Regions from separate parts of the Pseudomonas allii genome, predicted to be linked through region 1. Evidence: predicted binding sites of a transcription regulator. Region 1 holds the regulator's gene; each other region holds the start of a gene.
The links. The regulator FliA, encoded in region 1, starts transcription of late flagellar genes. The targets are predictions, from matches to a motif close to CTAAAGTTTNNNNNNNNNNNGCCGNTAA.
Positions count from the first base shown of each region.

Region 2: a site for FliA is predicted at 3,135-3,162, ahead of ACZ445_RS15805 (methyl-accepting chemotaxis protein). Genes of this name have one in related genera too.
Region 3: a site for FliA is predicted at 2,319-2,346, ahead of ACZ445_RS05815 (flagellar protein MotY). Genes of this name have one in related genera too.
Region 4: a site for FliA is predicted at 3,879-3,906, ahead of ACZ445_RS22385 (methyl-accepting chemotaxis protein). Genes of this name have one in related genera too.

Region 1 covers NZ_AP039450.1:4,743,398-4,750,821, forward strand. The annotation lists gene ACZ445_RS21600 (protein-glutamate methylesterase/protein-glutamine glutaminase) at 1-933, opposite strand, end outside; gene ACZ445_RS21605 (chemotaxis protein CheA) at 982-3,201, opposite strand; gene ACZ445_RS21610 (protein phosphatase CheZ) at 3,213-4,001, opposite strand; gene ACZ445_RS21615 (chemotaxis response regulator CheY) at 4,020-4,394, opposite strand; gene fliA (RNA polymerase sigma factor FliA) at 4,564-5,304, opposite strand; gene fleN (flagellar synthesis regulator FleN) at 5,301-6,134, opposite strand; gene flhF (flagellar biosynthesis protein FlhF) at 6,241-7,424, opposite strand, start outside.
Region 2 covers NZ_AP039450.1:3,526,861-3,534,284, forward strand. The annotation lists gene ACZ445_RS15790 (histone deacetylase family protein) at 1-144, opposite strand, end outside; gene ACZ445_RS15795 (Lrp/AsnC family transcriptional regulator) at 266-757, shown strand; gene ACZ445_RS15800 (TonB-dependent siderophore receptor) at 932-3,094, shown strand; gene ACZ445_RS15805 (methyl-accepting chemotaxis protein) at 3,263-4,756, shown strand; gene ACZ445_RS15810 (MFS transporter) at 4,931-6,268, shown strand; gene ACZ445_RS15815 (MFS transporter) at 6,391-7,424, opposite strand, start outside.
Region 3 covers NZ_AP039450.1:1,301,135-1,308,558, reverse strand. The annotation lists gene ACZ445_RS05820 (argininosuccinate synthase) at 1-1,217, opposite strand, end outside; gene ACZ445_RS05815 (flagellar protein MotY) at 1,347-2,255, opposite strand; gene pyrC (dihydroorotase) at 2,413-3,459, shown strand; gene rnt (ribonuclease T) at 3,456-4,127, shown strand; gene ACZ445_RS05800 (peroxiredoxin) at 4,359-4,961, opposite strand; gene ACZ445_RS05795 (bacterioferritin-associated ferredoxin) at 5,206-5,424, shown strand; gene bfr (bacterioferritin) at 5,625-6,098, shown strand; gene grxD (Grx4 family monothiol glutaredoxin) at 6,168-6,506, opposite strand; gene ACZ445_RS05780 (molybdopterin oxidoreductase family protein) at 6,584-7,424, opposite strand, start outside.
Region 4 covers NZ_AP039450.1:4,911,958-4,919,381, forward strand. The annotation lists gene ACZ445_RS22370 (FAD/NAD(P)-binding protein) at 325-1,713, shown strand; gene ACZ445_RS22375 (DMT family transporter) at 1,770-2,630, opposite strand; gene ACZ445_RS22380 (lysostaphin resistance A-like protein) at 3,040-3,831, shown strand; gene ACZ445_RS22385 (methyl-accepting chemotaxis protein) at 3,936-5,501, shown strand; gene ACZ445_RS22390 (alpha/beta family hydrolase) at 5,602-6,294, opposite strand; gene ccoN (cytochrome-c oxidase, cbb3-type subunit I) at 6,374-7,424, shown strand, end outside.

The DNA of each region.
Region 1 (7,424 bases):
CGCCAGAACTTTGTCACCGTAGGACTTGGCTGCCGAACCGAAGGTGATGTCCACGCACGGCTTGTAGTTGAGGCGTTCGTCGCCCGGCAGGATTTTGATCGCGCCACGGCCGTCGACCATCATCTGCTTGCCACCGGGGGCCAGCAGCGCCAGGCCAGGGCGCAGGATGTCACCATCCTCGGCTTCCTTGACGCTGATGCGGCACAGCTTGTCCAGGCGCTCGGCGAACGCCTTGGTGAACGCCGCCGGCATGTGCTGGATCAACACGATCGGCGCCGGGAAGTTGGCCGGCAATTGGGTCAATACGCGTTGCAGCGCAACCGGGCCACCCGTGGAGGTGCCGATGGCGACCAGCTTGTAGGCCTTGCGCTTGGGTGCGGGCGAATGCGACGCCGCAGGCGCCGTCGTGCGAGCGGGTGCCACTGCAGGCCGTGCCACTGGCGCAGGCGCCGGGCGCGCAAACGACGACGTCGGTGCAGCGGGAGCCGGTGCTGGCGCAGCGGTTGGAGCAGGCGTGCTGAACAAGCTACGACGGTTACTGCGCGAAATGCTGTGCACCTTCTCGCACAGCATCTGCTTGACCTTCTCGGGGTTGCGCGAGATGTCTTCGAAATTCTTCGGCAGGAAGTCCACCGCGCCAGCGTCCAGCGCATCCAGGGTGACCCGGGCGCCTTCGTGCGTCAGCGAGGAAAACATCAGGACCGGGGTCGGGCAGCGTTGCATGATGTGCCGGACTGCCGTGATGCCATCCATCATCGGCATCTCGTAGTCCATGGTGATCACGTCCGGTTTCAACGCAATGGCTTGATCAATCGCCTCTTTGCCGTTGGTGGCCGTGCCGACCACCTGGATCGTTGGATCGGCGGAAAGAATTTCCGAGACGCGGCGGCGGAAGAAACCCGAATCGTCCACCACCAGGACCTTGACTGCCATAAACACTCCGTTAGGCGGGGCGGGCACTACCGCCCTGCCCCACCAGAATCAAATACGCCGAGCGGCGTAACGCTTGAGCATGCTCGGAACATCGAGAATCAGCGCGATCCGACCGTCACCGGTGATGGTCGCACCCGACATGCCCGGGGTTCCCTGCAGCATTTTGCCCAAAGGCTTGATGACCACTTCTTCCTGGCCAACCAGTTGATCGACGACAAAGCCGATGCGCTGGGTGCCCACGGACAGAATCACCACATGGCCTTCGCGCTGTTCTTCATGGGCAGCCGAGGCCACCAGCCAGCGCTTGAGGTAGAACAGGGGCAACGCCTTGTCGCGCACGATCACCACTTCCTGGCCGTCCACCACGTTGGTGCGCGACAGGTCGAGGTGGAAGATCTCGTTGACGTTGACCAGCGGGAAGGCGAACGCCTGGTTGCCCAGCATCACCATCAGGGTCGGCATGATCGCCAGGGTCAACGGCACCTTGATGACGATCTTGGAGCCCTGGCCCTTGGTCGAGTAGATGTTGATCGAGCCGTTGAGCTGGCTGATCTTGGTCTTCACCACGTCCATGCCGACGCCACGGCCGGACACGTCGGAAATCTCGGTCTTGGTCGAGAAACCCGGGGCGAAGATCAGGTTGTAGCACTCGGTGTCGGTCAGGCGGTCGGCGGCGTCCTTGTCCATCACGCCGCGCTTGACCGCGATGTTGCGCAATATGGTCGGGTCCATGCCTTTGCCGTCGTCAGTGATCGACAGCAGGATATGGTCGCCCTCTTGCTCCGCCGCCAGGATCACCTTGCCGCCACGGGACTTGCCCGAGGCTTCGCGTTCTTCCGGGGTTTCCACGCCGTGGTCGACGGCGTTGCGCACCAAGTGGACCAGCGGGTCGGCCAGGGCCTCGACCAGGTTCTTGTCGAGGTCGGTTTCTTCGCCCACCAGTTCCAGGTTGATTTCTTTCTTCAGCTGACGCGCCAGGTCGCGAACCAGGCGCGGGAAACGGCCGAAGACTTTCTTGATCGGCTGCATCCGCGTTTTCATCACGGCGGTCTGCAGGTCGGCGGTGACCACGTCGAGGTTCGACACGGCCTTTTGCATGGCTTCATCGCCACTGCTCAGGCCCAGGCGCACCAGGCGGTTACGCACCAGTACCAGTTCGCCGACCATGTTCATGATGTCGTCCAGGCGCGCGGTATCAACCCGCACGGTGGTTTCGGCTTCACTGGCAGGCTTCTCGGCTGCCGGCGCGGCGGCAGCACGTGCCGGAGCAGGTGCGGCGGCCGGGGCCGGTGCTGGCTTGGCAGCCGGTGCAGGTTTGGCGGCCGGCGCTGGTGCAGCGGCTTTGGCGGCGACCGGCGCAGCGGTCGCCACCGCAGCGGCCGGGGCCACTTCGCTGAACTTGCCCTTGCCGTGCAACTCGTCCAGCAGGGATTCGAACTCGTGATCGGAGATCAGCCCATCGCCCGCAGGAGCGGCGCTGGCAGCAGCCGGTGCCGCAGCCGTGGCGGCGACTTCCGGCAAGGCGTCGGCCGCGAAGGTGCCCTTGCCATGCAGTTGGTCGAGCAATGCCTCGAATTCATCGTCGGTAATGTCGGTGCTGGCGCTGGCCGCCGGTGCATCCGCAGCGGCAGCAGCAGGTGCCACGGCGTCGGCCGCGAACTGGCCTTTGCCATGCAACTGGTCGAGCAGCGATTCGAACTCGGCGTCGGTGATGTCTTCGCTGGTCGGTGCAGCGACCGGCGCAGCCGGTGCCTCCGCCTCGGCCTTGACGGCACTGAGGGAGTTGAGCAGCTGTTCGAACTCGCTGTCGGTCACATCCGGCTCGGCCTCAACCACAGGCTCCGGTGCGGCTTCAACCATCGGTGCGGCCGACGTGTCGGCAGGCTCCGCATAGCGCGCCAGGGCGGCCAGCAGTTCCGGGGTAGCCGCCGTGATCGGGGCACGCTCACGCACCTCGCTGAACATGCCGTTGACCGCATCCAGTGCTTCGAGAATCACGTCCATCAACTCCGAATCAACGTGACGCTCACCCTTGCGCAGGATGTCGAACACGTTCTCGGCGATGTGGCAGCACTCCACCAGCTCATGGAGCTGGAGGAAGCCGGCGCCCCCTTTTACAGTGTGAAAACCGCGAAAAATTGCATTGAGCAGGTTCGCATCATCCGGTCGGCTTTCCAGCTCGACCAGTTGCTCGGACAACTGCTCTAAAATTTCGCCGGCCTCTACAAGGAAATCCTGAAGGATTTCTTCATCGGCGCCGAAGCTCATGTGGGTGCTCCTTAGAAGCCTAAACTGGATAACAGGTCATCGACATCATCTTGACCCGATACAACGTCTTCACGTTTATCGGCATGAATCTGCGGACCTTCACCCTTGGCGAGATGTTTTTGTGGATCTTTTTCCGAGAGGATCGCTTCGCGGTCATGTTCGATGCCGGCGAAACGGTCAACCTGGCCTGCCATAAGCACCAATTTGAGCAAGTTGCTTTCCACTTCGGTGACCAACTGGGTCACACGCTTGATCACCTGACCGGTGAGGTCCTGGTAATCCTGGGCCAGCAGAATGTCGTTGAGGTTGCTGGAAACCGTACGGTTTTCCTGCTCGCTGCGTGACAGAAAACCGTCGACCCGACGCGCCAACTCGCGAAACTCCTCGGCCCCCACTTCCCGGCGCATGAAGCGGCCCCAGTCGTGGCTCAGGGCCTGGGCTTCAGTGGCCATGCCGTTGACCAGGGGCGTGGCGTTTTCCACCAGGTCCATGGTGCGGTTGGCCGCCGCCTCAGTCAGCCTGACCACATAGGACAGGCGTTCGGTGGCATCGGTGATTTGCGAGATTTCTTCGGCCTGGGGCATGTGCGGGTCAATCTGGAAATTGACGATCGCACTGTGCAGCTCGCGTGTGAGCTTGCCCACTTCCTGATACAGGCCGCGGTCACGGGTCTGGTTGAGCTCATGGATTAACTGCACCGCGTCGCCGAACTGGCCTCTTTCAAGGCTGTCGACCAACTGGTGAGCATGCTTTTTCAGGGTCGACTCGAAGTCTCCCTGTGACGTTTCTTTATGCTCCATAGCTCCCCCGCGATGGCATTAGCCGTGGATGCGTTCGAAGATTTTTTCGATCTTCTCTTTCAAGGCCAATGCCGTGAATGGCTTGACCACGTAACCGTTGACCCCGGCCTGGGCGGCTTCGATGATCTGCTCACGCTTGGCTTCGGCGGTGACCATCAGCACAGGCAGGCTGCGCAGCTTTTCGTCAGCGCGCACGTGGCGCAGCAAGTCGATACCGGTCATGCCCGGCATGTTCCAGTCTGTTACCAGAAAGTCGATGCTCCCGCTGTTGAGGATCGGAATGGCCGTAATGCCGTCATCCGCCTCGACCGTGTTTGTGAACCCAAGGTCACGCAACAGGTTTTTTATGATCCGCCGCATCGTTGAGAAGTCATCAACGATGAGGATTTTCATGTTCTTGTCCAATTCGACCTCCAAGCAGTCTTAAACGCGCCCAGCACCTGGACGCGCCATTTCAATCAACAGGCATTACACAAAAAGGACTGCCGGGGGCACCACGGGTCGAACCCGCGAAGGCCGGTTGCCCTCGCGGTATCGTCTGCAGTGTCCCCACACTGCCTGTTCAGCGCGCTCGCCACTCTCCCAAACGCCCCCGCAAGCGGGCTGCGCACTGGCTGTGCAACTGGCTGACCCGCGATTCGCTGACACCCAGGACCTCACCGATTTCCTTGAGGTTCAGCTCTTCGTCGTAGTACAGCGCCAACACCAGCCGCTCACGCTCCGGCAAATTGGCAATCGCGTCCGCCAACGCTCCCTGGAAACGCTCATCTTCCAGGTCACGCGATGGCTCCATATGAGCACTCGCGCCGTCCTCGTGCAGCCCTTCATGTTCGCCGTCCTGCAACAGGTCGTCGAAACTGAACAGGCGGCTGCCCAAGGTATCGTTCAAAATCCCGTAGTAATCGTCGAGACTCAATTGGAGTTCGGCCGCAACTTCGTGATCTTTAGCGTCGCGACCGGTTTTTGCTTCAATTGCGCGAATTGCGTCACTGACCATGCGTGTGTTGCGGTGTACCGAACGCGGCGCCCAGTCACCTTTGCGCACTTCATCGAGCATCGCGCCACGGATGCGGATGCCCGCATACGTCTCGAAACTCGCCCCCTTGCTCGCGTCGTATTTGGTCGACACTTCGAGCAGACCGATCATACCCGCCTGGATCAGGTCTTCGACCTGCACGCTGGCGGGCAGGCGTGCCAGCAGGTGATAGGCAATGCGCTTGACCAGGGGCGCGTAGCGCTCGATCAATTCACCCTGGCTGTCACGGGCAGATTTCTTATACGCGTTGTAGCCGGTCGCTGTCATAGCACGGGTCCTGCGCTCGTCTGGTGCACCAATCGCTCGACGAAAAACTCCAGATGCCCCCGGGGGTTGGCGGGCAACGGCCAGGTATCGACCTTCTGGGCAATAGCCTTGAACGCCAGTGCACACTTGGAACGAGGGAATGCTTCGTAGACTGCACGCTGCTTTTGCACAGCCTTGCGCACACACTCGTCGTAGGGAACTGCGCCGACGTATTGTAAGGCGACATCGAGGAAACGATCCGTGACCTTGGTCAACTTGGCGAACAGGTTGCGCCCTTCCTGCGGGCTCTGGGCCATGTTGGCCAGCACGCGGAAGCGGTTCATGCCGTAGTCACGGTTAAGCAGTTTGATCAGGGCGTAGGCGTCGGTGATCGAGGTGGGTTCATCGCAGACCACCAGCAACACTTCCTGCGCAGCGCGCACAAAGCTGACCACGGACTCGCCGATCCCGGCGGCGGTGTCGATCACCAGCACGTCGAGGTTGTCGCCGATGTCACTGAACGCCTGGATCAGCCCGGCATGCTGCGCCGGACTCAGGTGCACCATGCTCTGGGTGCCGGAGGCGGCCGGGACGATGCGGATGCCACCAGGCCCCTGCAGCAGCACATCGCGCAGCTCACAGCGGCCCTCGATCACATCGGCAAGGGTATGTTTGGGCGTCAGCCCCAGCAGAACGTCGACGTTCGCCAACCCCAGGTCAGCATCCAGCAGCATGACGCGACGGCCAAGCTCTGCCAGGGCCAGGGACAAATTCACTGACACGTTAGTTTTCCCGACGCCACCTTTGCCGCCGGTCACCGCGATCACCTGTACGGGATGCATGCTGCCCATTTTATTTCTTTACCTTGTCTTGCTTAGACGCAGGCTACATGGCTTGGCCGCGTGAATCGCTTGCAGACCATCGATGTAGATACATTTCACGGTGTTCATACCGTCCTCAACCTACCCGCTTCGCCGGGTTGTGGTAGAGGTCGGCGAACATATCGGCCATCGCTTCCTCGCTAGGCTCGTCTTGCATTTGCACGCTGACTGCACGGCTGACCAACTGATGACGGCGCGGCAGATGCAGATCATCCGGAATCCGCGGCCCGTCGGTCAGGTAGGCGACCGGCAACTCATGACTGATGGCCAGGCTCAACACCTCGCCCAGGCTCGCGGTTTCGTCGAGCTTGGTGAGGATGCAACCGGCCAGGCCGCAGCGCTTGTAACTATGATACGCAGCGGTAAGAACCTGTTTCTGGCTGGTGGTTGCAAGCACCAGGTAATTTTTCGATTTGATGCCACGCCCGGCCAGGCTTTCCAACTGCATGCGCAAGGCCGGGTCGCTGGCTTGCAGGCCGGCGGTGTCGATCAGCACCACGCGCTTGCGCAGCAGCGGGTCGAGGGCATTGGCCAGGGACTGGCCCGGGTCGACATGGGTCACCGACACATTGAGAATGCGGCCCAGGGTCTTGAGCTGTTCCTGGGCACCGATACGGTAGCTGTCCATGCTCACCAGCGCGATATTCTGCGCGCCGTACTTGAGCACGTAACGCGCCGCCAGCTTGGCCAGGGTGGTGGTTTTGCCCATGCCGGCGGGGCCGACCATGGCGATCACACCGCCCTCTTCCAGGGGTTCGATCTCCGGGGTGACGATCATCCGCGCCAGATGGGCCAGCAACATGCGCCAGGCCTGGCGAGGCTCTTCGATTTCGGTGGTCAGGGCCAGCAGGTCGCGGGACAACGGGCCGGACAGGCCGATGCGTTGCAGGCGTCGCCACAGATTGGCCTGTTGCGGCTTGCTGCCTTGCAACTGGTTCCAGGCCAGCGAGCCCAACTGCACTTCGAGCAGCTCACGCAAACCGTTGAGTTCAAAGCGCATTGAATCGAACACCCGCTGGTCAACCGCCGCTGCCGGGGCTGGCGCAGCAGGACGCGGCGGCTCTTTGAAGGTCGGCTCCACCAGCGGCTCGGCAGCGGTCAACGGCAGGCCGGCGAACAACTGGCGATTGGTGCTGGCATCGCTGTCGCCACGCATGCTCAGTTCGGCCTGGGCCGAAACAATGCGCGAAGCGGTCTTGCGCAGCTCGTCTTCGAGCTCCATGTTCGGTACGCGCGGCGCCAGGGCCGAAGGTGTGTAAT
Region 2 (7,424 bases), 1.2 Mb from region 1:
GATGATGTCGCCCAGGCCGACCTGCCGCACGCGGTCACGCACGGTGTCGGCGCGGCTGGGTTGTTCGAACGAGGGTTTGAGCACGCCGTCCTTGAGTTCGGTGCCATGGTGCAAACGGTGGGCTTCGCTGAAAACAGTCAACATGTGAGGGCATCCGCCAGTAAAAGACAGGCTCTATTTTGTTCTGGCAGCAGTGGGCTTTCTTTGCTTTTACTTACGGCACTGTTAGGTTTATCGGAAACATTTACCTCATTGGCGCACGATTATGAAAAATAAAACCAAACAGGTCGTTCTTGACGACACCGATCTCGCCATCCTCGCCCTGCTGCAGCAGGACGCCAGTATTTCCAACGCTCAGTTGAGTGAGCGCCTGTCCCTGAGCCTCACGCCCTGCTGGCGCCGACGCAAACGCCTGGAGGAAGAAGGCGTGATCAAGGACTACCAGGCCAACCTCGACCGCAAGATGCTCGGGCTGGACATCCTGGCGTTCGTGCATGTGCGTTTTGCGATCCACACCGACCATGCGCCGGATGCTTTCGAGGCCGTGGTGAAAGAACTGCCACAGGTGTTGTCGTGCCACAAGATCACCGGGGATGCCGATTATCTGTTGCAGGTACTGGCCGAAGACCTCGACAGCTACAGCGAGTTTGTCGAGAGCGTGTTGCGGCGCCAGTTGGGGATTGCGTCGATTCAGTCGAGCCTGGCGCTGAGGGAGGTCAAGGCGACGAGTCGGGTGGCGATTCCACAGCGCGAATAACCGTCGCTTGTCAGGGGCGCGATGTGGCAAATCGCCGCTAATGCGATGTGAAAAATTCGTTAACTAATTCTCCCTCAAGGCTTTTTCCTACAAGAACAATCTGCCAGACTAATGCGAATAATTATCAACAGATTTATTGTTCGCCAGGGACGGCATTCGGGGAGAGTCAGTTCCATGTCTGTGCAACAACACGGCAGTAAAGGTTTTTCACCCAGTTTGATGGCGTTGGCAGTCTGTCTGGCCAGTTCATCCGCGGCCTTTGCCGCCGACACCCAGGCACCGGCCACCACGCTTGAACTGGGCGCCACGCAAATCTCTGGCGAAGAGCAACTGGGCGAAACCACTGAAGGCACCCAGTCCTACACCACCGGCGCGATGAAAACCGCGACCAAGCTGCCGTTGACCATGCGCGAAACCCCGCAGGCCGTCACCGTGATTACGCGTCAGCGCATGGATGACCAGGCGATGACCAGCATCAACGACGTGGTCAAGGCCACGCCGGGGTTGTTCCTGAACTTCTCCAGCGGCCCAGGCCGGCAGTCCTATACGTCGCGCGGCTTCGACATCGACAACCTGATGTATGACGGCATCCCCAGTGGCTACAACGGGGTGTCGGTGGGTGCACAGCCGAACCTGGCGATGTTCGACCGCGTTGAAATCGTGCGCGGCGCCACCGGCCTGGTCACCGGCGCCGGCAACCCTTCCGCCGCCATCAACTTGGTCCGCAAGCGGCCACTGGACGAGCAGAAAGTCACTCTGACCGGCGCCGCCGGCAGCTGGGACGACTACCGGGGCGAACTCGACGCCTCCAGCCCGCTCAACGACAGTGGCACCTGGCGTGGTCGCGTGGTCACCTCGTACCGCGATGCCAACAGCTTCATCGACAACGCCGAGGAGTATCACGGCCTGTTCTATGCCGTCACCGAAGCCGACCTGAGCGAAGACACCACCCTGACCCTCGGCTTCTCCAACCAAAAGGACAAGACCAATTACTTCTGGGGCTCGTCGATGGTCGGCCAGGATGGCCATCACCTGAACCTGCCGCGCTCCTACAACCCTGGTACCGACTGGGAAAACAAGGATCAGGAGATCAACACGGTATTCGCCGAGCTGCGTCAGCAACTGGCCAACGACTGGAAACTGCAAGTCAACGCCAACTATGCCGAACAGAACGCGCTGTTCTCCGGCTCCTACCAGTCGCGCTGGGTCGCCAACACACTGGCGCGCACCGTCTATCAAGCGGCCTACGATGAAAACCAGGCGGGTGTCGACGCGTTTGCCAGCGGCCCCTTCCAGGCGTTCGGGCGTACCCACGAGCTGGTGGTAGGCGCCAGCCGGCGCATCTACGACATGACCACCCACAACTACAGCCCCTACAACCTGAACTGGCCGCTCACGGCGGGCAAACCTAACTTCGTCCACACCACCAATAACCGCGACGTGACCACCCAGGACGGGGTGTACGTCACCACGCGCCTGAACCTGGCTGACCCGTTGAAGCTGATCCTCGGCGGGCGCCTGGACTGGTATGACTACGATGCCCACGGAAGCAACACCGGCGACTACAAGGTCACCCGCAACCTCACCCGCTACGCCGGCCTGATTTACGACCTGGACGAGCATCACTCGGTCTACGTCAGCTACAGCGACATCTTCACGCCCCAGAGCGAAAAGGACACCTCGGGCACCCCGCTCAAGCCTATCGTCGGCAAGAACTACGAGGTGGGTATCAAGGGTGAATACCTGGGTGGCGCGCTGAACGCGAGCGTGGCGCTGTTTCGCGTCGACCAGGAAAACCGTGCCGTCGGCGTGACAGTCGCAAACTGCCCGCAGGCCTCCTGCTCAGTGGCCTCCGGCGAGATTCGCAGCCAGGGTATCGACTTCGAACTGCAAGGCGCCTTGACCGAGAACTGGCAGGTCGGCGGTGGCTACACCTATGCACGCACGCACACCATCAAGGACGCAGCCAACCCGCAGAACGTCAACAAACAGTTCGACACCGACACCCCGGAGCACCTGTTCAAGCTGACCACCAACTACCACTTCCAGGGTTCGCTGGAAAAACTCCGCGTGGGCGGCAATATTTCCTGGCAGAGCCGCATGTACAACGACTTCAAAGTCGCGGATGACAGCACCTACCGCCTGCAGCAAGGCGCCTATGCCGTCACCGACCTGATGGCCGGCTACCAGGTCAACCAGCACCTGGACCTGCAGCTCAACGCCAACAACATCTTCGACCGCCGTTACTACCAGTCCATCTCCAATTCCGTGGACTATGGTGGTGATTCCTACGGCAGCCCGCGCAATATGATGCTGACGGCCAAATACGCCTTCTGATCCCCTTCCGATAAACGGCTGCCCGCCCGGGTAGCCGTTGCTCAAGTCCCGCCTCCCGATGCCGATACACGTTTGGCATCACTGAATCCAATAAAAACCAAAAAACCCCTGATTCGCTCCACCCTGCCCCTCGCTATGTCTCGGCCAGACCACATGGAGTAAGTGTGAATGCCCACCCGCACGCGTTTTTTCGAGCACTACCGCAAAGCCGACCGCATCATGCTGGCGCTGGTCTGGCTGATGTTCCTGTTTTCCCTGGGCCTGGCGTTCTGGCACGACACCCTGGTCCAGGCCGTGTTGGTCGGCGGTGGCACCAGCGTGGTGTTGACCGCGCTTTACCGCGCCATCGCTGGCACCCGTGCCATGCGTTGCGCCCTCGGCGCGGGTTTGATGGTCATGGCGGCGCTGCATATCAACCAGGCCCAGGGCGTTATCGAAGCGCACTTCGGGATCTTCGCGCTGCTGGCGGTGCTGACGTTTTATCGTGACTGGCTGCCGATCCTGGTCGCCGCCGCCACCATTGCCGTGCATCACGTGGTGTTCCATGCCCTTCAACATCAGGGCTTTCCAGTGTTTGTGATGGCGCACCACGGCGGCTGGACCATGGTGTTCGTGCATGCCTTCTACGTGGTGATGGAGACCGTTGCCCTGCTCTACCTGGCCGTGCACAGCCAGGCCGAAGCGGTGGAGAGCCAGGAAATGCTCGAGAAGATGCTCGCCGTCACCTCACAGTTCACGGCGCAAACCGCCCAGGGCGAAGGCAAGGTGCATGTCTCCCTGGCCAAGCGTTTCGACCACTTCCTGCAGCAGCTCACCCACCTGATCGACGGCGTCGCCCGTGACTCCCATGGCCTCGGTCAATTGGGCCAGGAACTGGCCAGCGCCAGCGGCACCCTGGAAAAAGGCGCGCGCCACCAACTGACGGAAATCACCCAGATGACTGGCTCGATGCAACGCATGGAAGACGCCATGGGCCACATTGCCGTGCACGTCGAGCAAGCGGTGGATCACGCCGGCAAGGCCAGCCAACAGATCCTGCGCGGCCAGGAAAGGGTCGGCCGCGCCCAGCAGGAAATCACCCAACTGGCCTCACGCCTCAACGGCACCCACGAGACGGTACAGGGCCTGGCCGTGCAAACCGAACAGATCGGCACCGTGCTCGACGTGATCAGCAGCATCGCCAACCAGACCAACCTGCTGGCCCTCAACGCCGCCATCGAAGCCGCCCGCGCCGGCGAGCAAGGCCGTGGCTTTGCCGTGGTCGCCGACGAAGTGCGCAACCTGGCGCAACGCACGGCAGTGTCCACCCAGGAAATCAAAACCATCATCGAAGGCCTGCAACACGGCAGCCGCCAGGCCGTGCAAGCCATGCACGACAGCCGCCAAGGCGTCGACCGCTGCGTGGAAGACAGCCAGGTGGCCGTCGACATGCTGCGCGCAGTGGGCAACGACATCGCCCACATCGACGACCTCAATGGCCGGATCGTGACCACCACCCGCGAGCAGACCTCGGCCAACCTGGAGATTGTCGGGCGCCTGCAGTCGGTGCAGAGCATTGCGCAAAGCACCGCCGACAACGTGGAAACCCTGGCACGCAGCAGCGAGCGTTTGCCGCCGATCGCGGTGCGCCTGGAGGCGTTGGGGCGCAGGTTTCATCCCTAGGCATTGTTGAGGGTGGCCCGGCGCCTGATGAGCGCGACGCACTTGGCCTGATTCCTGCGTCTGCCCATCCCACCAAGTCGCTACTGACTACGCGGACGACTCTTTTGAGCCCCGCCGCCCAAGCGCCTGCGCCGATAATCGGTCATCCCCCCAGCTATCCCGAGGCCTTCCCCCATGACGAGCCCCTCCACCGAACAGGTCAGTCCGCAAACCCTGCGCAAGGTCATCATCGCCGCCGGCATCGGTAATTTCGTCGAGTGGTTTGACTTCGCCGTCTATGGCTTCCTCGCCACCACCATCGCCCAGCAATTTTTCCCCAGCGGCGACGCCAGCGCGGCGTTGCTCAAAACCTTCGCCGTGTTTGCCGTGGCCTTCGCCTTTCGGCCCCTGGGCGGTATTTTCTTCGGCATGCTCGGCGACCGCATCGGCCGCAAGCGCACCCTGGCCATGACCATCCTGTTGATGGCCGCTGCCACCACGTTGATCGGCCTGCTGCCCACCTACGCCGCCATCGGCGTCACAGCGCCGATTCTGTTGTCGCTGATACGTTGCGCCCAGGGCTTCTCCGCCGGCGGTGAATACGCCGGTGCCTGTGCTTATCTGATGGAGCACGCGCCGAGTGACAAACGCGCCTGGTATGGCAGTTTCGTGCCGGTGTCGACGTTTTCCGCTTTCGCCGCCGCTGCGGTAGTGGCGTATGCCCTTGAAGCATCGTTGTCCGCCGAAGCCATGGGCAGTTGGGGCTGGCGCCTGCCGTTCCTGATCGCCGCGCCGCTGGGCCTGGTGGGGCTTTACCTGCGCTGGAAGCTGGACGAGACGCCTGCCTTCCAGGCTGTGAAGCAAGAGCATGCCGTCGCCCACTCCCCGCTCAAGGAAACCCTGCGCAACCATGGTGCGGCGATCTGCTGCCTGGGCGCTTTTGTGTCACTGACGGCGTTGTCGTTTTATATGTTCACCACCTACTTCGCGACATACCTGCAAGTGGCGGGCGGGCTGAATCGGGCGATGGCGTTGCTGGTGTCGCTGATTGCGTTGATTTTCGCGGCGGCGATCTGCCCGCTGGCGGGCCTGTATTCGGATCGGGTCGGGCGGCGCGTCACGGTGATGACCGCCTGTGTGTTGTTGATCGTGGTGGTGTATCCGTCGTTCCTGATGGCCAGCTCCGGTTCGTTTGCGGCGTCGATTGTCGGCGTGATGTTGTTGGCGGTTGGGGCGGTGTTGTGCGGCGTGGTCACGGCGGCCTTGCTGTCGGAGACCTTTCCCACGCGCACGCGCTACACCGCCTCGGCGATCACCTACAACATGGCGTACACGATCTTCGGCGGCACCGCGCCGCTGGTGGCGACCTGGTTGATCAGCACCACGGGCAGCAATCTGTCACCGGCGTTTTACCTGATTGCCGTGGCGTTGCTGGCACTGGCGGGCGGGTTGGCGCTGCCGGAGACGTCGCGGATTTCCTTGCATGACGTGGGTGGTGAGGAAACAAGCACCGCACCTTTGCTTTCACGGTAAACGGCAGGAGGGTGAACGCCGCTGGACGCAGGCAGGATCAGTTCGACACCTGCCTGCTGCCGCATCCAGACCATGAACCGCGTTTTCTGCAGGCGCCCAGCGAACCCTGTGGTGCGCATCGGCTAAACCGCCGCAGCCATGCGCGCTCTAGAACCCCAGGCAAACGTCACGACCATCAGCAACCCCAAGCCCGCCATCGCCGCGCCGGCCAGGGAAATCGCCGGGTAGCCCAGCCCTGCGTTGATCACTGCGCCCCCCACTGCTGCGCCAATCGCGTTGCCGAAGTTGAAGGCGCCGATGTTCACGGCCGAGGCCAGGTTCGGCGCATCTTTGGCCGCTTCCATCACACGCATCTGCAACGGCGGCACGACGGCGAAGCTGGCGATCCCCCAGATGAGGATGCTCACCGCCGCCGGTATCGGCCAACGCATCAGGAATGCAAAGGCCAGCAGGACCAGAATCAGTGCGCTCAGCGAGACGATCAGGGTCCGGTCGATCGAGCGATCCGCCGCCTTGCCACCCCATATATTGCCCAGGGTCAACCCGACGCCGAACAGCACCAGCATGGCCGTGATAAAGGGGGTAGACGCATGGGTCTGGTTGCTCAGGATCGGCGCGATGTAGGTAAACACGGTGAACATGGCACCGGAACCCACCACGGTCAGGGCCAGTGCCGCCAATACCGAACCGCGTCCCAGCACCTTGATTTCGGCCAGCACGCCGTCGCTTTTCGGCAGCGGCAGGTCAGGCAGCGCGAACCACAGCGCGACCATGGTCACCAGGCCCAGTCCGCCAATGCCCCAGAACGCCGTACGCCAGCCAAGCAGTTCACCCAACCAGGTCGCCAGTGGTACGCCACCAATGGTCGCCAGGGTCAGGCCCATAAACATCGCGGCGACCGCTCCGGCGCGCTTGTCCGGCGCGACCACACTGGCCGCGACGATGGAACCGACACCAAAAAACGCGCCGTGGTTGAGCGAAGTGATGACGCGGGCAATCAACAGGTCGTAATAGCCGGTTGCAAGCGCCGACATCACGTTACCCAGGGTGAAAATGGCCATAAGCCCGACCAGCAAGTGACGACGGGGAATCTTGCCAGTGGTCAGGATCATCAGTGGCGCACCGAGCAATACCCCCAGGGCGTAGGCGCTGACCA
Region 3 (7,424 bases), 3.1 Mb from region 1:
TAGAACAACGAGCGACCTTTGTTGGCCGCAATGCGCATGCGCAGTGCGTTCAACTTGATAAAGCCTGCTGCGTCCGCCTGGTTGTAGGCGCCGCCATCTTCTTCGAAGGTAGCGATGTTGGCGTCGAACAGCGACTCATCGGACTTGCGACCGGTAACGATCACGTTGCCCTTGTACAGCTTCAGGCGCACAACGCCGTTCACGTGCACCTGGGAAGCATCGATCATCTGTTGCAGCATCAGACGCTCAGGGCTCCACCAGTAGCCGGTGTAGATCAGGCTGGCGTACTTGGGCATCAGCTCGTCTTTGAGGTGAGCCACTTCGCGGTCCAGGGTGATGGATTCGATGGCGCGGTGGGCGCGCAGCATGATGGTGCCGCCTGGGGTTTCGTAGCAACCGCGGGACTTCATGCCCACGTAGCGGTTTTCGACGATGTCGAGACGGCCGATACCGTGTTCGCCACCGATACGGTTCAAGGTCGCCAGCACAGTGGCCGGGGTCATTTCGACGCCGTCCAGCGCGACGATGTCGCCGTTGCGGTAGGTCAGTTCCAGGTACTGAGGCTTGTCTGGAGCGTTCTCCGGGGAGACGGTCCATTTCCACATATCTTCTTCGTGCTCGGTCCAGGTGTCTTCCAGCACGCCGCCTTCATAGGAGATGTGCAGCAGGTTGGCGTCCATCGAGTACGGGGACTTCTTCTTGCCATGACGCTCGATCGGGATCGCGTGCTTTTCAGCGTAATCCATCAGCTTTTCACGGGACAACAGGTCCCATTCACGCCAAGGGGCAATCACTTTCACGCCTGGCTTGAGTGCATAGGCACCCAGTTCGAAACGCACCTGGTCGTTGCCCTTGCCGGTAGCGCCATGGGAAATGGCGTCGGCGCCGGTTTCGTTGGCGATTTCGATCAGACGCTTGGCGATCAGCGGACGTGCGATGGAGGTACCCAGCAGGTACTCGCCTTCGTAGACGGTGTTGGCGCGAAACATCGGGAAGACGAAATCGCGGACGAACTCTTCGCGCAGGTCGTCAATGTAGATCTCTTTCACGCCCATGGCTTGCGCCTTGGCGCGTGCAGGTTCGACCTCTTCGCCCTGACCCAGGTCAGCGGTGAAGGTCACCACTTCACAGTTATAAGTATCCTGCAGCCACTTGAGGATCACCGAAGTGTCCAGGCCGCCGGAATACGCGAGAACGACCTTGTTTACGTCGGCCATGCCATCACTCCACGGGGTTGTACGGAAAGGCGTCGATTCTACCGACCAAAACCGTGAATTTACAGAGGCGCGACAGCAAATGAAGATAAAGCGACAGATTATGTCGAACGGGCGACCGATGGTCGCACCTTAGGACGTGTGTGCAGGGTTGCTTGCGCCAGTGGCTTGGGGCGCCGGTTTCTCGGGGGCTGCCACGCGCTCAAGCTGGATATTCACACGACGATTGCGTGCCCGGTTGGCCGCATTGGTGTTAGGCGCAAGGGGGTAGCTTTCGCCATGGAAGCGCAGGGTGATCTGCGACTCCTGGATACCGTTGGCCTTGAAGTAGTCCATCACCGCCAAGCCGCGGCGGCGCGAGACGTCGCGATTGGTCAGGCGGTTGCCGCTGTTGTCCGAATGGCCATTCAACTCGATATGGTTGACCGTCGGGTCGGCTTTCATGAACGCAAGAATCACGTCGAGTTTCTTCTTGGCAGCCGCATCCAACTCGATACCGCCACCGGGGAATCCGACTTCGGTCTGTTTGACCTGATCGTAATTCATCGGCAACAGCTTGGCGGTGCACAGCTGGTAGTCGTTATAAGCCTTGTTGAATTTCACCGGCAACAAGCGGATTTCGGAGTAGCCGCCTTCACGGCCGTAGTGGCGGACCGTCGGGCTACGCCCTTCCAGCAGTCCGGTGAACAGGCGACCGGCCTGGGCCTGTGAGCTGTTGAACAACACATCGCCACTGCCGGCACGCACGGCGCCGAGGTTGATATCGCCTCGGCCTGGCTGCCAAGGGGCGGCGGCGGCCAACAAGGTGGCCGAGCCTGCGCCCAGCGTACCGTTATAGGCTTTCAGACGAAATGTTGCCTGCTCACCCGCCCGGCGCACGAACTCACCCGAACCGAAGTCGGTGATCGGTTGGGTCAGGCGGCACTCGAACTGGTCGCCCTCTACCTTCCACTCAATATTCTCCAGACGTGTCTGGAACGTGAGGGCCATCGCAGGCAGGCTGGCGAACACACTGAGCAGGGCTAGATAATGCTGGCGCACGGGAGGCTCCACTGGTTTCTACAACACTTCAAAGCGTCATACATCGATAAGGCATACAAAAGGCTATCGGTTGCATCCTGCAAAACTTGATAGCGAGTGCCTGATAGAGTCTTTTCCGGTAGCATTCCCCCCCAGATTGACCCGCCTGGAATCCCCAATGTCCGACCGCCTGACCCTGCTGCGTCCCGACGACTGGCATATTCATCTTCGCGATGGTGCTGCGTTACCCCACACCGTGGCCGATGTAGCGCGTACCTTTGGCCGCGCCATCATCATGCCGAACCTGGTTCCTCCGGTGCGTAACGCCGAGCAAGCCGATGCCTACCGCCAGCGTATCCTCGCTGCACGGCCGGCCGGCAGCCGGTTCGAACCGCTGATGGTGCTGTATCTTACCGACCGCACCCAGCCCGAAGAAATTCGTGAGGCCAAGGCCAGTGGGTTTGTGCACGCCGCCAAACTGTACCCGGCCGGTGCGACCACCAACTCCGATTCCGGCGTGACCAGTATCGATAAGATCCTGCCGGCCATCGAAGCCATGGCCGACGTCGGCATGCCGCTGCTGATCCACGGTGAAGTCACGCGTGGCGATGTGGACGTGTTCGATCGCGAGAAGATCTTCATCGACGAACACATGCGCCGCGTGGTGGAGCTGTTCCCGACCCTCAAGGTCGTGTTCGAGCACATCACCACTGCCGATGCCGTGCAGTTCGTCACCGAAGCCTCGGCCAACGTTGCTGCGACCATCACCGCGCATCACCTGCTGTACAACCGCAACCACATGCTGGTGGGCGGGATTCGGCCGCACTTCTATTGCTTGCCGATCCTCAAGCGCAACACCCACCAGGTGGCCTTGCTGGATGCGGCGACCAGCGGCAATCCGAAGTTTTTCCTCGGCACCGACTCCGCGCCTCACGCCCAGCACGCCAAAGAAGCCGCGTGCGGTTGTGCCGGCTGCTACACCGCCTATGCCGCCATCGAGCTGTACGCTGAAGCGTTCGAACAGCGCAACGCCCTGGACAAGCTCGAAGGGTTCGCCAGCCTCAATGGCCCGCGTTTCTACGGCCTGCCCGCGAATACCGATCGCATTACCCTGGTTCGTGAAGACTGGACCGCCCCTGCCAGCCTGCCGTTTGGCGAGCTGACTGTCATCCCGCTGCGCGCCGGTGAAACACTGCGCTGGCGCCTGCTGGAGGAAAGCAAGTGAGTGAAGACCATTACGATGACGAACACGAGCACAGCGGTGGCGGTTCCCGTCACCCGATGGCCGAGCGTTTTCGCGGCTATCTGCCGGTTGTCATCGACGTAGAAACCGGTGGTTTCAACTGCGCCACCGATGCGCTGCTGGAAATCGCCGCGACGACTATCGGCATGGACGAACAGGGTTTTGTGTTCCCGGAGCACACCCACTTCTTCCGCGTCGAGCCGTTCGAAGGCGCCAACATCGAGGCGGCCGCCCTGGAGTTCACCGGGATCAAGCTCGATCACCCATTGCGCATGGCAGTGAGTGAAGAAGCTGCACTGACCGATATTTTCCGTGGCGTGCGCAAGGCGTTGAAGGCCAATGGCTGCAAACGCGCGATCCTGGTCGGCCACAACAGCAGCTTCGACCTGGGCTTCCTGAATGCCGCCGTGGCGCGGCTGGACATGAAGCGCAACCCGTTTCACCCGTTCTCCAGCTTTGACACCGCGACCCTGGCCGGGCTGGCGTATGGCCAGACGGTGTTGGCGAAAGCCTGTCAGGCGGCCGGTATCGACTTTGACGGTCGTGAGGCTCATTCGGCCCGCTACGACACGGAGAAGACGGCTGAGCTGTTCTGCGGCATCGTGAACCGCTGGAAGCAGATGGGCGGCTGGGAAGACTTCAACGATTGAGCAAAGCTTGTGTGGTGAGTGGACTTGTTGTGGTGAGCGGGCTTGTCCCGCGCTGGGGCGCGTAGCGGCCCCAACTCAGGCACTGCATTTCTCCAACTAGAACTCACTGACAGGTTTTAGGGCGGCTCCGCCACCCAGCGCGGGGCAAGCCCGCTCACCACAGAGGTCATATCCCACGCATAAAAAAACCGGCCCTTTCACAGGCCGGTTTTTTTGTACCAAGATTCTGGCTTACAGCTTGCCAGCGTTCTCGGTCAGGTATGCCGCAACACCTTCCGGCGAAGCGTTCATGCCTTTGTCGCCTTTTTTCCAGTTGGCAGGGCAGACTTCGCCGTGCTCTTCGTGGAATTGCAGGGCGTCGACCAGACGGATCAGCTCTTCCATGTTACGACCCAGTGGCAGGTCGTTGATGATCTGGGAGCGAACCACGCCTTTGTCGTCGATCAGGAACGCGCCACGGAAGGCCACGCCGCCTTCGGACTCAACGTCGTAGGCCTTGGCGATGTCGTGCTTCATGTCGGCAGCCATGGTGTATTTGACTTTGCCGATGCCGCCATCATTGATGGCGGTGTTGCGCCAGGCGTTGTGAGTGAAATGGGAGTCGATGGAAACGGCTACCACTTCAACGTTGCGCGCCTTGAAATCGTCCATGCGGTGGTCCAGAGCGATCAGCTCCGAAGGGCAGACGAAGGTGAAGTCCAGCGGGTAGAAGAACACCAGGCCGTATTTGCCTTTGATGGCTTCAGACAGTTTGAAGCTGTCTACGATTTCGCCATTGCCGAGGACGGCAGGTACGTCGAAATCCGGGGCTTGTTTGCCGACGAGTACGCTCATTGGTTATCTCCTGATGTGAGGGTGACGATTGAAGTAAAAGGACCGGCCCTGAGTCTGCCGTTAATAAGCGACAGCCCTGTGACGCAGTCACGCTTCGTGAAGACCGACCATCATACACTGAAAAAACCGTTCGTCAGTGCGGGCACGGTACCAACGAATACCCTACGATTCTACTTTGACAATCATTCTCGTTAACATTAAGATCCACCGCACTTAAGCCTTAAACCCGCGACGGTTCTCCCTTATGTATGTGTGCCTGTGTACTGGCGTCACCGACGGAAAAATCCGCGAAGCAATCTATGAAGGTTGCTGCAGCTACAAGGAAGTGCGTGAAGCTACCGGCGTTGCCAGCCAGTGTGGCAAATGTGCTTGCCTGGCCAAGCAAGTGGTACGGGAAACCCTGACACAGCTGCAGACCGCTCAGGCCGCGCTCCCCTATTCAGCAGAATTTACACACGCCTGATTGGCATGTTTTAAAGAACCGGACTTAGTGTCCGGTTTTTTTATGCCCGCAATTCAATAAGTTAGCGCTAAGACGCGGAACACAAACATTCTTATTCCGATTAATTTTCATTTATTATTCAATAACTTAGGTTTGACACTAGGGGTTCTGCCGCTCAAACTCCGCCTTATACACAGCTATTACAGGGCAGGACCCCAGTCATGAAAGGCGACATCTCAGTCATCCAGCAACTCAACAAAATCCTTGCCAATGAACTGGTCGCGATCAATCAGTACTTTCTGCATGCACGCATGTATGACGATTGGGGCCTGGAAAAGCTGGGCAAGCGCGAATACAAAGAATCGATCAAAGCCATGAAGGACGCGGACGCGTTGATCAAGCGCATCCTGTTCCTGGAAGGCCTGCCGAACGTGCAGGACCTGGGCAAGCTGAACATCGGCGAGGACACCAAGGAGATGCTTGGGAGTGACCTGGGCTTTGAGCGCAAGAGCCACAGCGACCTCAAGGCCGCTATTGCTCACTGCGAAATCAAGAGCGACTTCGGCAGCCGTGAACTGCTGGAAGACATCCTGGAAGACCAGGAAGAGCACATCGACTGGCTGGAAACCCAACTGGGCCTGATCGACAAGGTCAGCCTGGAAAACTACCTGCAATCGCAGATGGGCGAAGAATAAGCCCGCAGCTCGCAGGAACAAAAAAGCCCCGCTCTCTCTCGAGAAGCGGGGCTTTTTATTGCCAGCGAATCACGCGTCGGTCTTGGCCGCCGCATTTGCCGCTGCTTCTTTGATCAGCGTTTGCAGCGAACCATCAGCCGCCATCTCGACGATGATGTCGCTGCCGCCGACCAGTTCACCGGAAACCCACAGTTGTGGGAAGGTCGGCCAGTTGGCGTACTTCGGCAGGTTGGCGCGGATTTCAGGGTTTTGCAGGATATCCACGTAAGCGAACTTCTCGCCGCACGCCATGATGGCCTGGGAAGCCTTCGCGGAGAAACCGCACTGAGGAGCGTTTGGCGCGCCCTTCATGTAAAGCAGAATGGTGTTGTTGGCAATCTGCTCTTTGATCGTTTCGATGATATCCATGGAACACCTCGGCTGGAACTTTGCGACTCACAGGTCGGCACGGTGGCGCATTGTAACGCAAATTTCCAGCGCGGTGCTCAGGCGGCTGCTACCTGCACCGGAACGCCATTGAGTGCGGCATTACCCGACAGCTCATCCAACTGCCGCTCGTCGGTCAAGTCATTGGCACTGGCCCCCGGCTGTCCGCTGGCAATCGTCATCTGCACGCCGGGGCGGCCATGGCCCCAGCCATGCGGCAGGCTGACGACACCGGGCATCATGTCCAGGCTGGCCAAGACTTCCACTTCAATCATGCCGATACGCGAGCTCACACGCACCCGCTGGCCATCGTTCAATTGTCGACTGGCCAGGTCATCGGGGTGCATAAGCAATTGATGACGCGGCTTGCCCTTCACCAGCCGATGGTAGTTATGCATCCAGGAATTATTGCTGCGCACGTGGCGGCGGCCGATCAGCAACAGTTCGTCGGCCACCGGCACCGGCTGCCCGGCAAAACGCGCCAGGTCGGCAAGGATCACCGCCGGCGCCGCCTGTACCCTGCGATCAACGGTTTTCAAGCGTGCGGCGAGATTGGGCAGCAGCGGCCCCAGGTCCACACCATGGGGATGGTCCACCAGCATGGCCACCGACAACTTGTGGCTGGACGCATCACCGTACACTCCCGCACGTAGCCCGAAATCGATCATCTGCGCAGGTGGCATGGTCGGCTTGAGCACCGCGCGGGTGTGTGCGGCAAACGCCTTGGCCAGACCGACAAAAATCTCCCAGTCATGCAGTGCGCCCGCAGGCTTGGGCAGAATTGCGCGATTGAAGCGGGTAACGTTGCGCACCGCAAACATGTTGAAGGTGGTGTCGTAGTGATCATTCTCCAGCGCCGAAGTGGACGGCAGGATCAGGTCGGCATAGCGCGTGGTTTCG
Region 4 (7,424 bases), 170 kb from region 1:
GCTTTTGCACCAACTTGGCACAAAACAGCAGGACAGCGTCAACTGAAAGAAAGTTCATTAATTATATCCTGGTGCTCAACTCAACCCTTAACTAGCATGGCTCATTGATACCACTCAGGCTTCCGAGCTTTATTTGCCTCTACAGCCGACGCAAGCGAAGTGACACCCATCAATAAAAACTCATTCCCGCCAGCTGAGCACTAGAACGCCTCCCCTTATCCACGTCACTATGCGCTAATCGCTTGCTGGACCACCCACCCACAAAAAACTCAACGCTTCACGTCGTCAGTTGAGAAAAGCTACCTCATTCAAACTGGAGCAAGGATGAAGACCCGGACTATTGCAATTATAGGTGCAGGCTTTTGCGGCTCGACGCTAGCGGTGCGGTTACTGCGCAACCCAACCGCTACACAACAGAAAATCCTGTTGATCAGCCGGCCTGGTTCAATTGCGCGTGGCATTGCCTATGGAACCCACTCTCCCGCACACGTCCTCAACGTCCCAGCAGGCAGAATGAACGCCCTGAGTGACGATGAAGACAGTTTCCTTGAATTTGCCAAGAACCATGATTCCGACATCACGCCGGGATCCTTTGTGCAAAGACAGCTCTACGGTGATTATTTGGAGTCGTTGTTGGACGACGCCTCGCAGAACGCAGCTCAAGGCCGCGAACTGCAAAATGTCATCGGCGAGGTTGTTGAGGTGATACCCAACACAGCGGATGATGGAGCGCACCTGATCATGAACAACGGCGATCATTTCGAGGTCGACAAGGTTGTCTTGAGTATCGGCAGCTGCGCTCGCCAACAACCGTACAGCGCGGCAGAGCACCAGTTGTTTTACGCAAACCCGCGTTACATACATGACCCGTGGAAAGCCGATGCACTCAGCAATGTCGGCTCAGACACCCCCGTTTTCCTCATCGGTAGCGGACTGACAATGTTGGACGTAGTGCTTGACCTCCGTGACCGTGGGCATCATGGAGTGATTCATGCAGTATCTCGTCGAGGCCTCGCCCCACAACCTCATCGGGTGTTGAATGAACGCCCTTCCTATGATGAACACCTGTCCCGGCGAATGTTGGACAACTGCACGACCCGGCACTATCTGCGCGCAGTCCGTGACGCAATCAAGCACCAAGCGCGTACTGGGGGGGACTGGAGAGATGTGATCGGCGGGCTCAGATCAACCACGGCCCAGCTATGGCATGCACTCCCCATTATCGAGCGACAGCGTTTTTTGCGTCATGTGCGCCCCTACTGGGACACTCATCGTCATCGTTGCGCCCCGCAATCAGGAGCACGCCTGCAGACCGAGATCACCAGCGGCAAACTCAAGCTTTTCGCGGGACGGGTAACCGGCTTCGCACCCAATGAGGAGTACGTCAGCGTAAGTTTTCAACGCCGGGGCACCTACACCGAGGAAAGCATTGAAGTCGGTGCAGTGATCAACTGCACGACGCCGGCATTTGACCTGCGACAATTGAACGACCCCTTACTGGAATCACTACGCATCAGCGGCCTGCTTATACCCGACGTACTCGGAACAAGCATCGCAATAGCACCTTCCGGCGCGCTGGTAGGGCGTGACGGAACAGAATCACACTGGCTGTATTACGTCGGCCCCTTTCTCCAGGCACGTGACTGGGAAGCGACGGCCGTACCGGAATTACGCGACTACGTGAAACGCCTCGCCGAGACACTGAGCGAGTAGCCACTCGTCTCGCCTGCCCCTCCTCCGCACACAGCGACGAAGGAGGGCGCGAGCCCCTAACCCTTACGAAAAACAAACACCAAACCGATGATGATCAACCCCATCCCCAACAGGCTCAACAGCGCGAGCCTATTGCCAAAGATCAGGTAATCCATCACCGCCGTCACCGCCGGCACCAGGTAAAACAAACTGGTGACATTCACCAGGTTGCCCCGGGCGATCAGGCGGTACAGCAACAGCGTGGCCAGCAACGACACCACCAAGCCCATCCACAGTACCGGTAGGTAGAAGCTGCTGCTGTGTTCAAAATGAAACGGCTGGAACGGCACAAACACCGAACACAGCAGCAACCCCGCCAGGTACTGCACCGGCAGCGTGCCCAAGGGGTTGTCGGTGATGCGTTTCTGCATGATCGAGCCGAAGGTCATGCTGGCCAGGGCCAGCAGCCCGAACAGCATGCCCGCCAGGGACATGCCAGACAGGCCGATGCCCTGATACACCACCATGATCAGCCCCGCCAACCCGAGGCCGAGGCCGAACACGCGGCTGAATGAGCGCTGGCGCTCCATCAGCACAACGGTGAGGATCGGCTGTACGCCCATGATGGTTGCCATCACGCCGGGGGTGACGTTGAGGTCCAGGGCCAACAGATAGAAAATCTGATAGGCCCCCAACAACACCAACCCCGTCGTCGCTGCGTACAACAGAGGCTTGCCGGGGTGCGGCAGTTTCAACTTGAGGATCGGTATCAGCACCACCAGGCCCACAAGGGCAATGGCAAAACGGATCAACAGAAACGCAAAGGGTGACGCGTGCGCCAGGCCCCATTTGGAGAAGATCGCCCCGCTGCTCCACAGCAATACAAACAGGCTCGTCGAGGCCGCCGCGGCCACGGATTGTTTCGAAAGAACAGACATGGTTACCACCTGTCATCAGGCAAAAAAAGCCGATTCAGCAGACGCTGAAATGCATTAGGTTTTTTTCAGGCGGGCAGACGGGAACAGCAATCAGCTGATCAGCCCGAAATACCAACACCCGGCGGTGATACGACTGCGTACACCGGCGTGCTACTGACAGGTGGGGGGTAGTGACTGATCTGCGCAGGCTGCTTGTTCGCGCACGGCACGACCACAGCGTTGACCGCTGAATCGACTACCGCTGTGCGCTGGAGAGCTGGCATGGGCTGATCTTGTGTGAAGGGATGAAGAGGCTCGGACTATAACCAGCCGGTGATAGGTTTTGCAATCACTCTGAATGGAGGAGTTTCATGTGGGGCCCGTAGGACAGATCGCTATAATGTCGCCCAGTTTTTCCCAAGGATTTCCCATGATCGCATTGCCCTGGCTGTACCTGGCGCTTCTTTCCATTGGCTATCTACTGGCCTTGATCTACGGGCAATTGGGCGCGCTGGCGGGCGTGTCCGTCGCCCTGCTGCTGATTGCCGGCTACGCCGTACGCCAGCAACGCATGCCCTGGGCGCGTTACCTGGGCCACGGGCTGTTTGTGGTGCTGGCCCTGAGCCTGGCGATGCACTGGTTGCCGGGTTTCTACAACGGGCGCGGCATTGCCTCGCAGCGTTTCACCGAGGATGCCGTGCCCTTCTCGATGTACCTGAACCAGGATAAACCGCTGATCGGCTTCTGGCTGTTGCTGGCCTGCCCGTGGATTGCGGCGCGGCGCTCGTTGCGTTTGTCGATCTGCGTGGCCGCCCTGGCGTTGACCCTCACCGCCATCGCCGCCCTCGGCGGAGCGGCGTTGCTGGGCGTGATCAGTTGGGCACCGAAATGGCCGGAACAGGCCTGGCTGTGGGTACTCAATAACCTGCTGCTGGTGACCCTGGTGGAAGAAGCCCTGTTCCGCGGTTATGTGCAGGGCGGCTTGAGCCGACGTTTCAAACACCTGCCTTATGGCGAGAACCTGGCGCTGCTGCTGGCCTCGCTGCTGTTCGGCCTGGTGCACATCGGCGCAGGCTGGCATTGGGTATTGCTGGCGAGCATCGCCGGGGTGGGTTACGGCCTGGCCTATCGGTTTGGCGGCCTGGGTGCGGCGGTGGCCACGCACTTTGGCTTGAATCTGCTTCACTTCGGGTTGTTTACGTACCCGATGCTGGCCGGTTGATCCCCTGCAGGGGGGACTTGCGTACCGCCGATTGTTGCAAAAATAAGTTAAATAAACCGCCGATCTTGCCGATACCCCCTGAAAGCCTTGCGGATTGAACAATCATGCGTAATAACCAACCCGTTACCCAGCGCGAACGTACCTTCCCCGCTCAGCAACGGTTGATCTCCACCACAGATGCCAAAGGCGTGATCACCTACTGCAACGACGCCTTCGTCGAAATCAGTGGGTTCTCTCGCGACGAACTGGTGCGTGCCCCGCACAACCTGGTGCGTCACCCGGACGTTCCGGCGGCGGTGTTCGCGCACATGTGGTCAACGCTCAAACAAGGCTTGCCATGGATGGGCATTGTCAAGAATCGCTGCAAGACCGGTGACCATTACTGGGTTAACGCCTATGTGACGCCGGTTTTCGAAGGCAACCAGGTGGTCGGCTACGAATCGGTGCGCATCAAGCCCACCGCCGAGCAGATCCGCCGGGCCGAAGCGCTCTACCAACGCATCAACCAGGGCAAGTCGGCGATCCCCCAGCGGGACAAGTGGCTACCGGTGTTGCAGGACTGGCTGCCGTTTATCCTGGTGAGCCAGTTGAGTTTCATGATCGGCGCCTCGCTCAACTCCCACTGGGGCTTTGCCCTGGCGGCGGGATTGTCGGTGCCGTTGGGCCTGCTCGGCCTGAGCTGGCAACAGCGCGGCCTCAAGCGTTTGCTGCGCCTGGCCGAGCAGACCACCTCCGACCCGCTGATCGCGCAGATGTACACCGACAGCCGTGGCGCCCAGGCGCGCCTGGAGATGTCGATCCTCAGCCAGGAGGCACGTCTGAAAACGTGTCTTACCCGCCTGCAGGACACCGCCGAGCACCTCAACGACCAGGCCGCGCAGTCCAACACCCTGGCGCACAACAGCTCCAGCGGCCTGGAACGCCAGCGCGTCGAGACTGAGCAGGTGGCGACCGCCGTTAACCAGATGGCGGCCACCACCCAGGAAGTCGCCAGCCATGTGCAGCGCACAGCGGACGCAACCCAGGAAGCCAACCGCCTCACCGGCCGTGGCCGCGATATCGCCGGGGAAACCCGCGAGGCGATCCAGCGCTTGTCCGTTGCAGTGGGTGAGACCGGTGTGACCGTCACCCAACTGGCCAAGGACAGTGATGAAATCGGCGGCGTGGTCGACGTGATCAAGGGCATTGCCGACCAGACCAACCTGCTGGCGCTCAACGCCGCCATCGAAGCGGCCCGTGCCGGTGAAATGGGCCGGGGTTTTGCGGTGGTTGCCGACGAAGTCCGCCAATTGGCACAGCGCACAGCCGAGTCGACCGGGCAGATCCATGCCCTGATCGCCAAGCTGCAACAAACCGCCGCCGCTGCCGTACAGACCATGGACGCCGGGCATCGCCAGGCCGAAGAAGGTGTGGCGCGGGTGATGGAGGCGGATCAGGCGTTGGTAGGGATCAGTGAGGCGGTGGCGCATATCACCGACATGACCACCCAGATCGCGGCGGCGACCGAAGAGCAAAGCTCGGTGGCCGAAGAGATCAGCCGCAACATCAGCACCATTGCGTTGCTGGCGGACCAGACCTCGGAGCAGGCGTTGAACTCGGCGCAGTTGAGTGAAGAATTGACGCATACGGCGAATACCCAGTATTCGCTGGTGGAGCGGTTTAACCGGTAGGTCGCTATCGGGGCGGTGCGACGATTCGACAAGCCCCCTCCCACACTTTGACTGTATTCGCAAATCAAAATGTGGGAGGGGGCTTGCCCCCGATAGGGCCCTAGAGCACGCCGAGAAACCCGGCCACCTTCACCGCAGCCGCCCCCAAATGCTGCTCATGACTAAACCCCGACGCCTTCAACGGCTTCAAGTCATGATCCCCCGCCACCAGCCACATCACCTCGATGCTCGGCGACAATTCATACCCTTCAACCGCCGCCCGATTACCCAGCGCATCGCGCTCGCCCTGCACAATCAAGGTCGGCGTCTTCAACCCCGCCAAATGCTCGACCCGTGGTTTCTCCGGCTTGCCCACCGCATAGAACGGATACCCCAGGCACACCAGCCCATCGGCCCCCAGTTCATCGGCCAACAAACTGGCCATGCGCCCGCCCATGGACTTGCCGCCAATGGCCAGTTTCCCAGCGACATGACGTCGCACCTCGGCATGCACCCCGCGCCAGGCTTCCAGCAGTTTCGGTGCCGGGTTCGGCGGGCGCTTGCCGCCATCCACCCGGCGCTGGGCCATGTAGGGGAACTCAAAGCGCAACACGTTGACGCCATGCCCGGCAAGGCGTGCAGCCATGTCGTTCATGAAGGATGAGTCCATCGGTGCGCCGGCGCCGTGGGCCAGGATCAGCGTGACGGGCTCGCTCGAAAGCGCCCCGGCCGCGACATCCCACAACCACCCATGTTCCCGCACACACTGCGCCCATTGATCCCCGTCAATACTGGCCTTGTGCTCTTTGCCCATGCTTGCCTCGCTTTTTAGTCTGCCTATAACTCCAGCCCAAGTGCCGCATCTGCTTGGGTTGAACCGTGGATGGGGAACCATGAACACTACTTTAAGTACCGCCTATAACTACAAGGTGGTCCGCCAATTCGCCATTATGACGGTGGTGTGGGGCATCGTCGGCATGGGGCTCGGGGTTTTTCTCGCGGCCCAATTGGTGTGGCCTGCACTCAACTTCGATCTGCCGTGGACCAGCTTCGGCCGCCTGCGCCCGCTGCACACCAACGCGGTGATCTTCGCCTTCGGTGGCTGCGCGCTGTTCGCCAGCTCCTTCTACTCGGTGCAACGCACCTGCCAGACGCAGCTGTTCGCGCCGAAAATCGCCGCGTTCTGCTTCTGGGGCTGGCAGTTGGTCATCCTGCTGGCAGCGATCTCCCTGCCGCTGGGCTACACCAGTTCCAAGGAATACGCTGAGCTGGAATGGCCGATCGATATTCTGATCACCATTGTCTGGGTGGCCTACGCAATTGTGTTCTTTGGCACCGTGGCCAAGCGCAACACCAAGCACATCTACGTCGGCAACTGGTTCTTCGGTGCGTTCATCATCACCGTGGCCATCCTGCATATCGTCAACAACCTGGAAATCCCGGTCAGCCTGACCAAGTCCTACTCCCTCTATGGCGGTGCGACGGATGCCATGGTGCAGTGGTGGTATGGGCATAACGCGGTAGGCTTTTTCCTCACCGCCGGTTTCTTGGGCATGATGTATTACTTCGTGCCCAAGCAGGCCGAGCGTCCGGTGTATTCCTATCGCTTGTCCATCGTGCACTTCTGGGCGCTGATCACCCTGTACATCTGGGCCGGCCCGCACCACTTGCACTACACCGCGCTGCCGGACTGGGCACAGTCCCTGGGCATGGTGATGTCCCTGGTGCTGCTGGCACCGAGCTGGGGCGGCATGATCAACGGCATGATGACCCTGTCGGGCGCCTGGCATAAGTTGCGCAGCGACCCGATCCTGCGCTTCCTCGTGGTGTCCCTGGCGTTCTACGGCATGTCGACCTTCGAAGGCCCGATGATGGCAATCAAGACCGTCAACGCCCTCTCCCACTACACCGACTGGACCATCGGCCACGTACACGCCGGCGCCC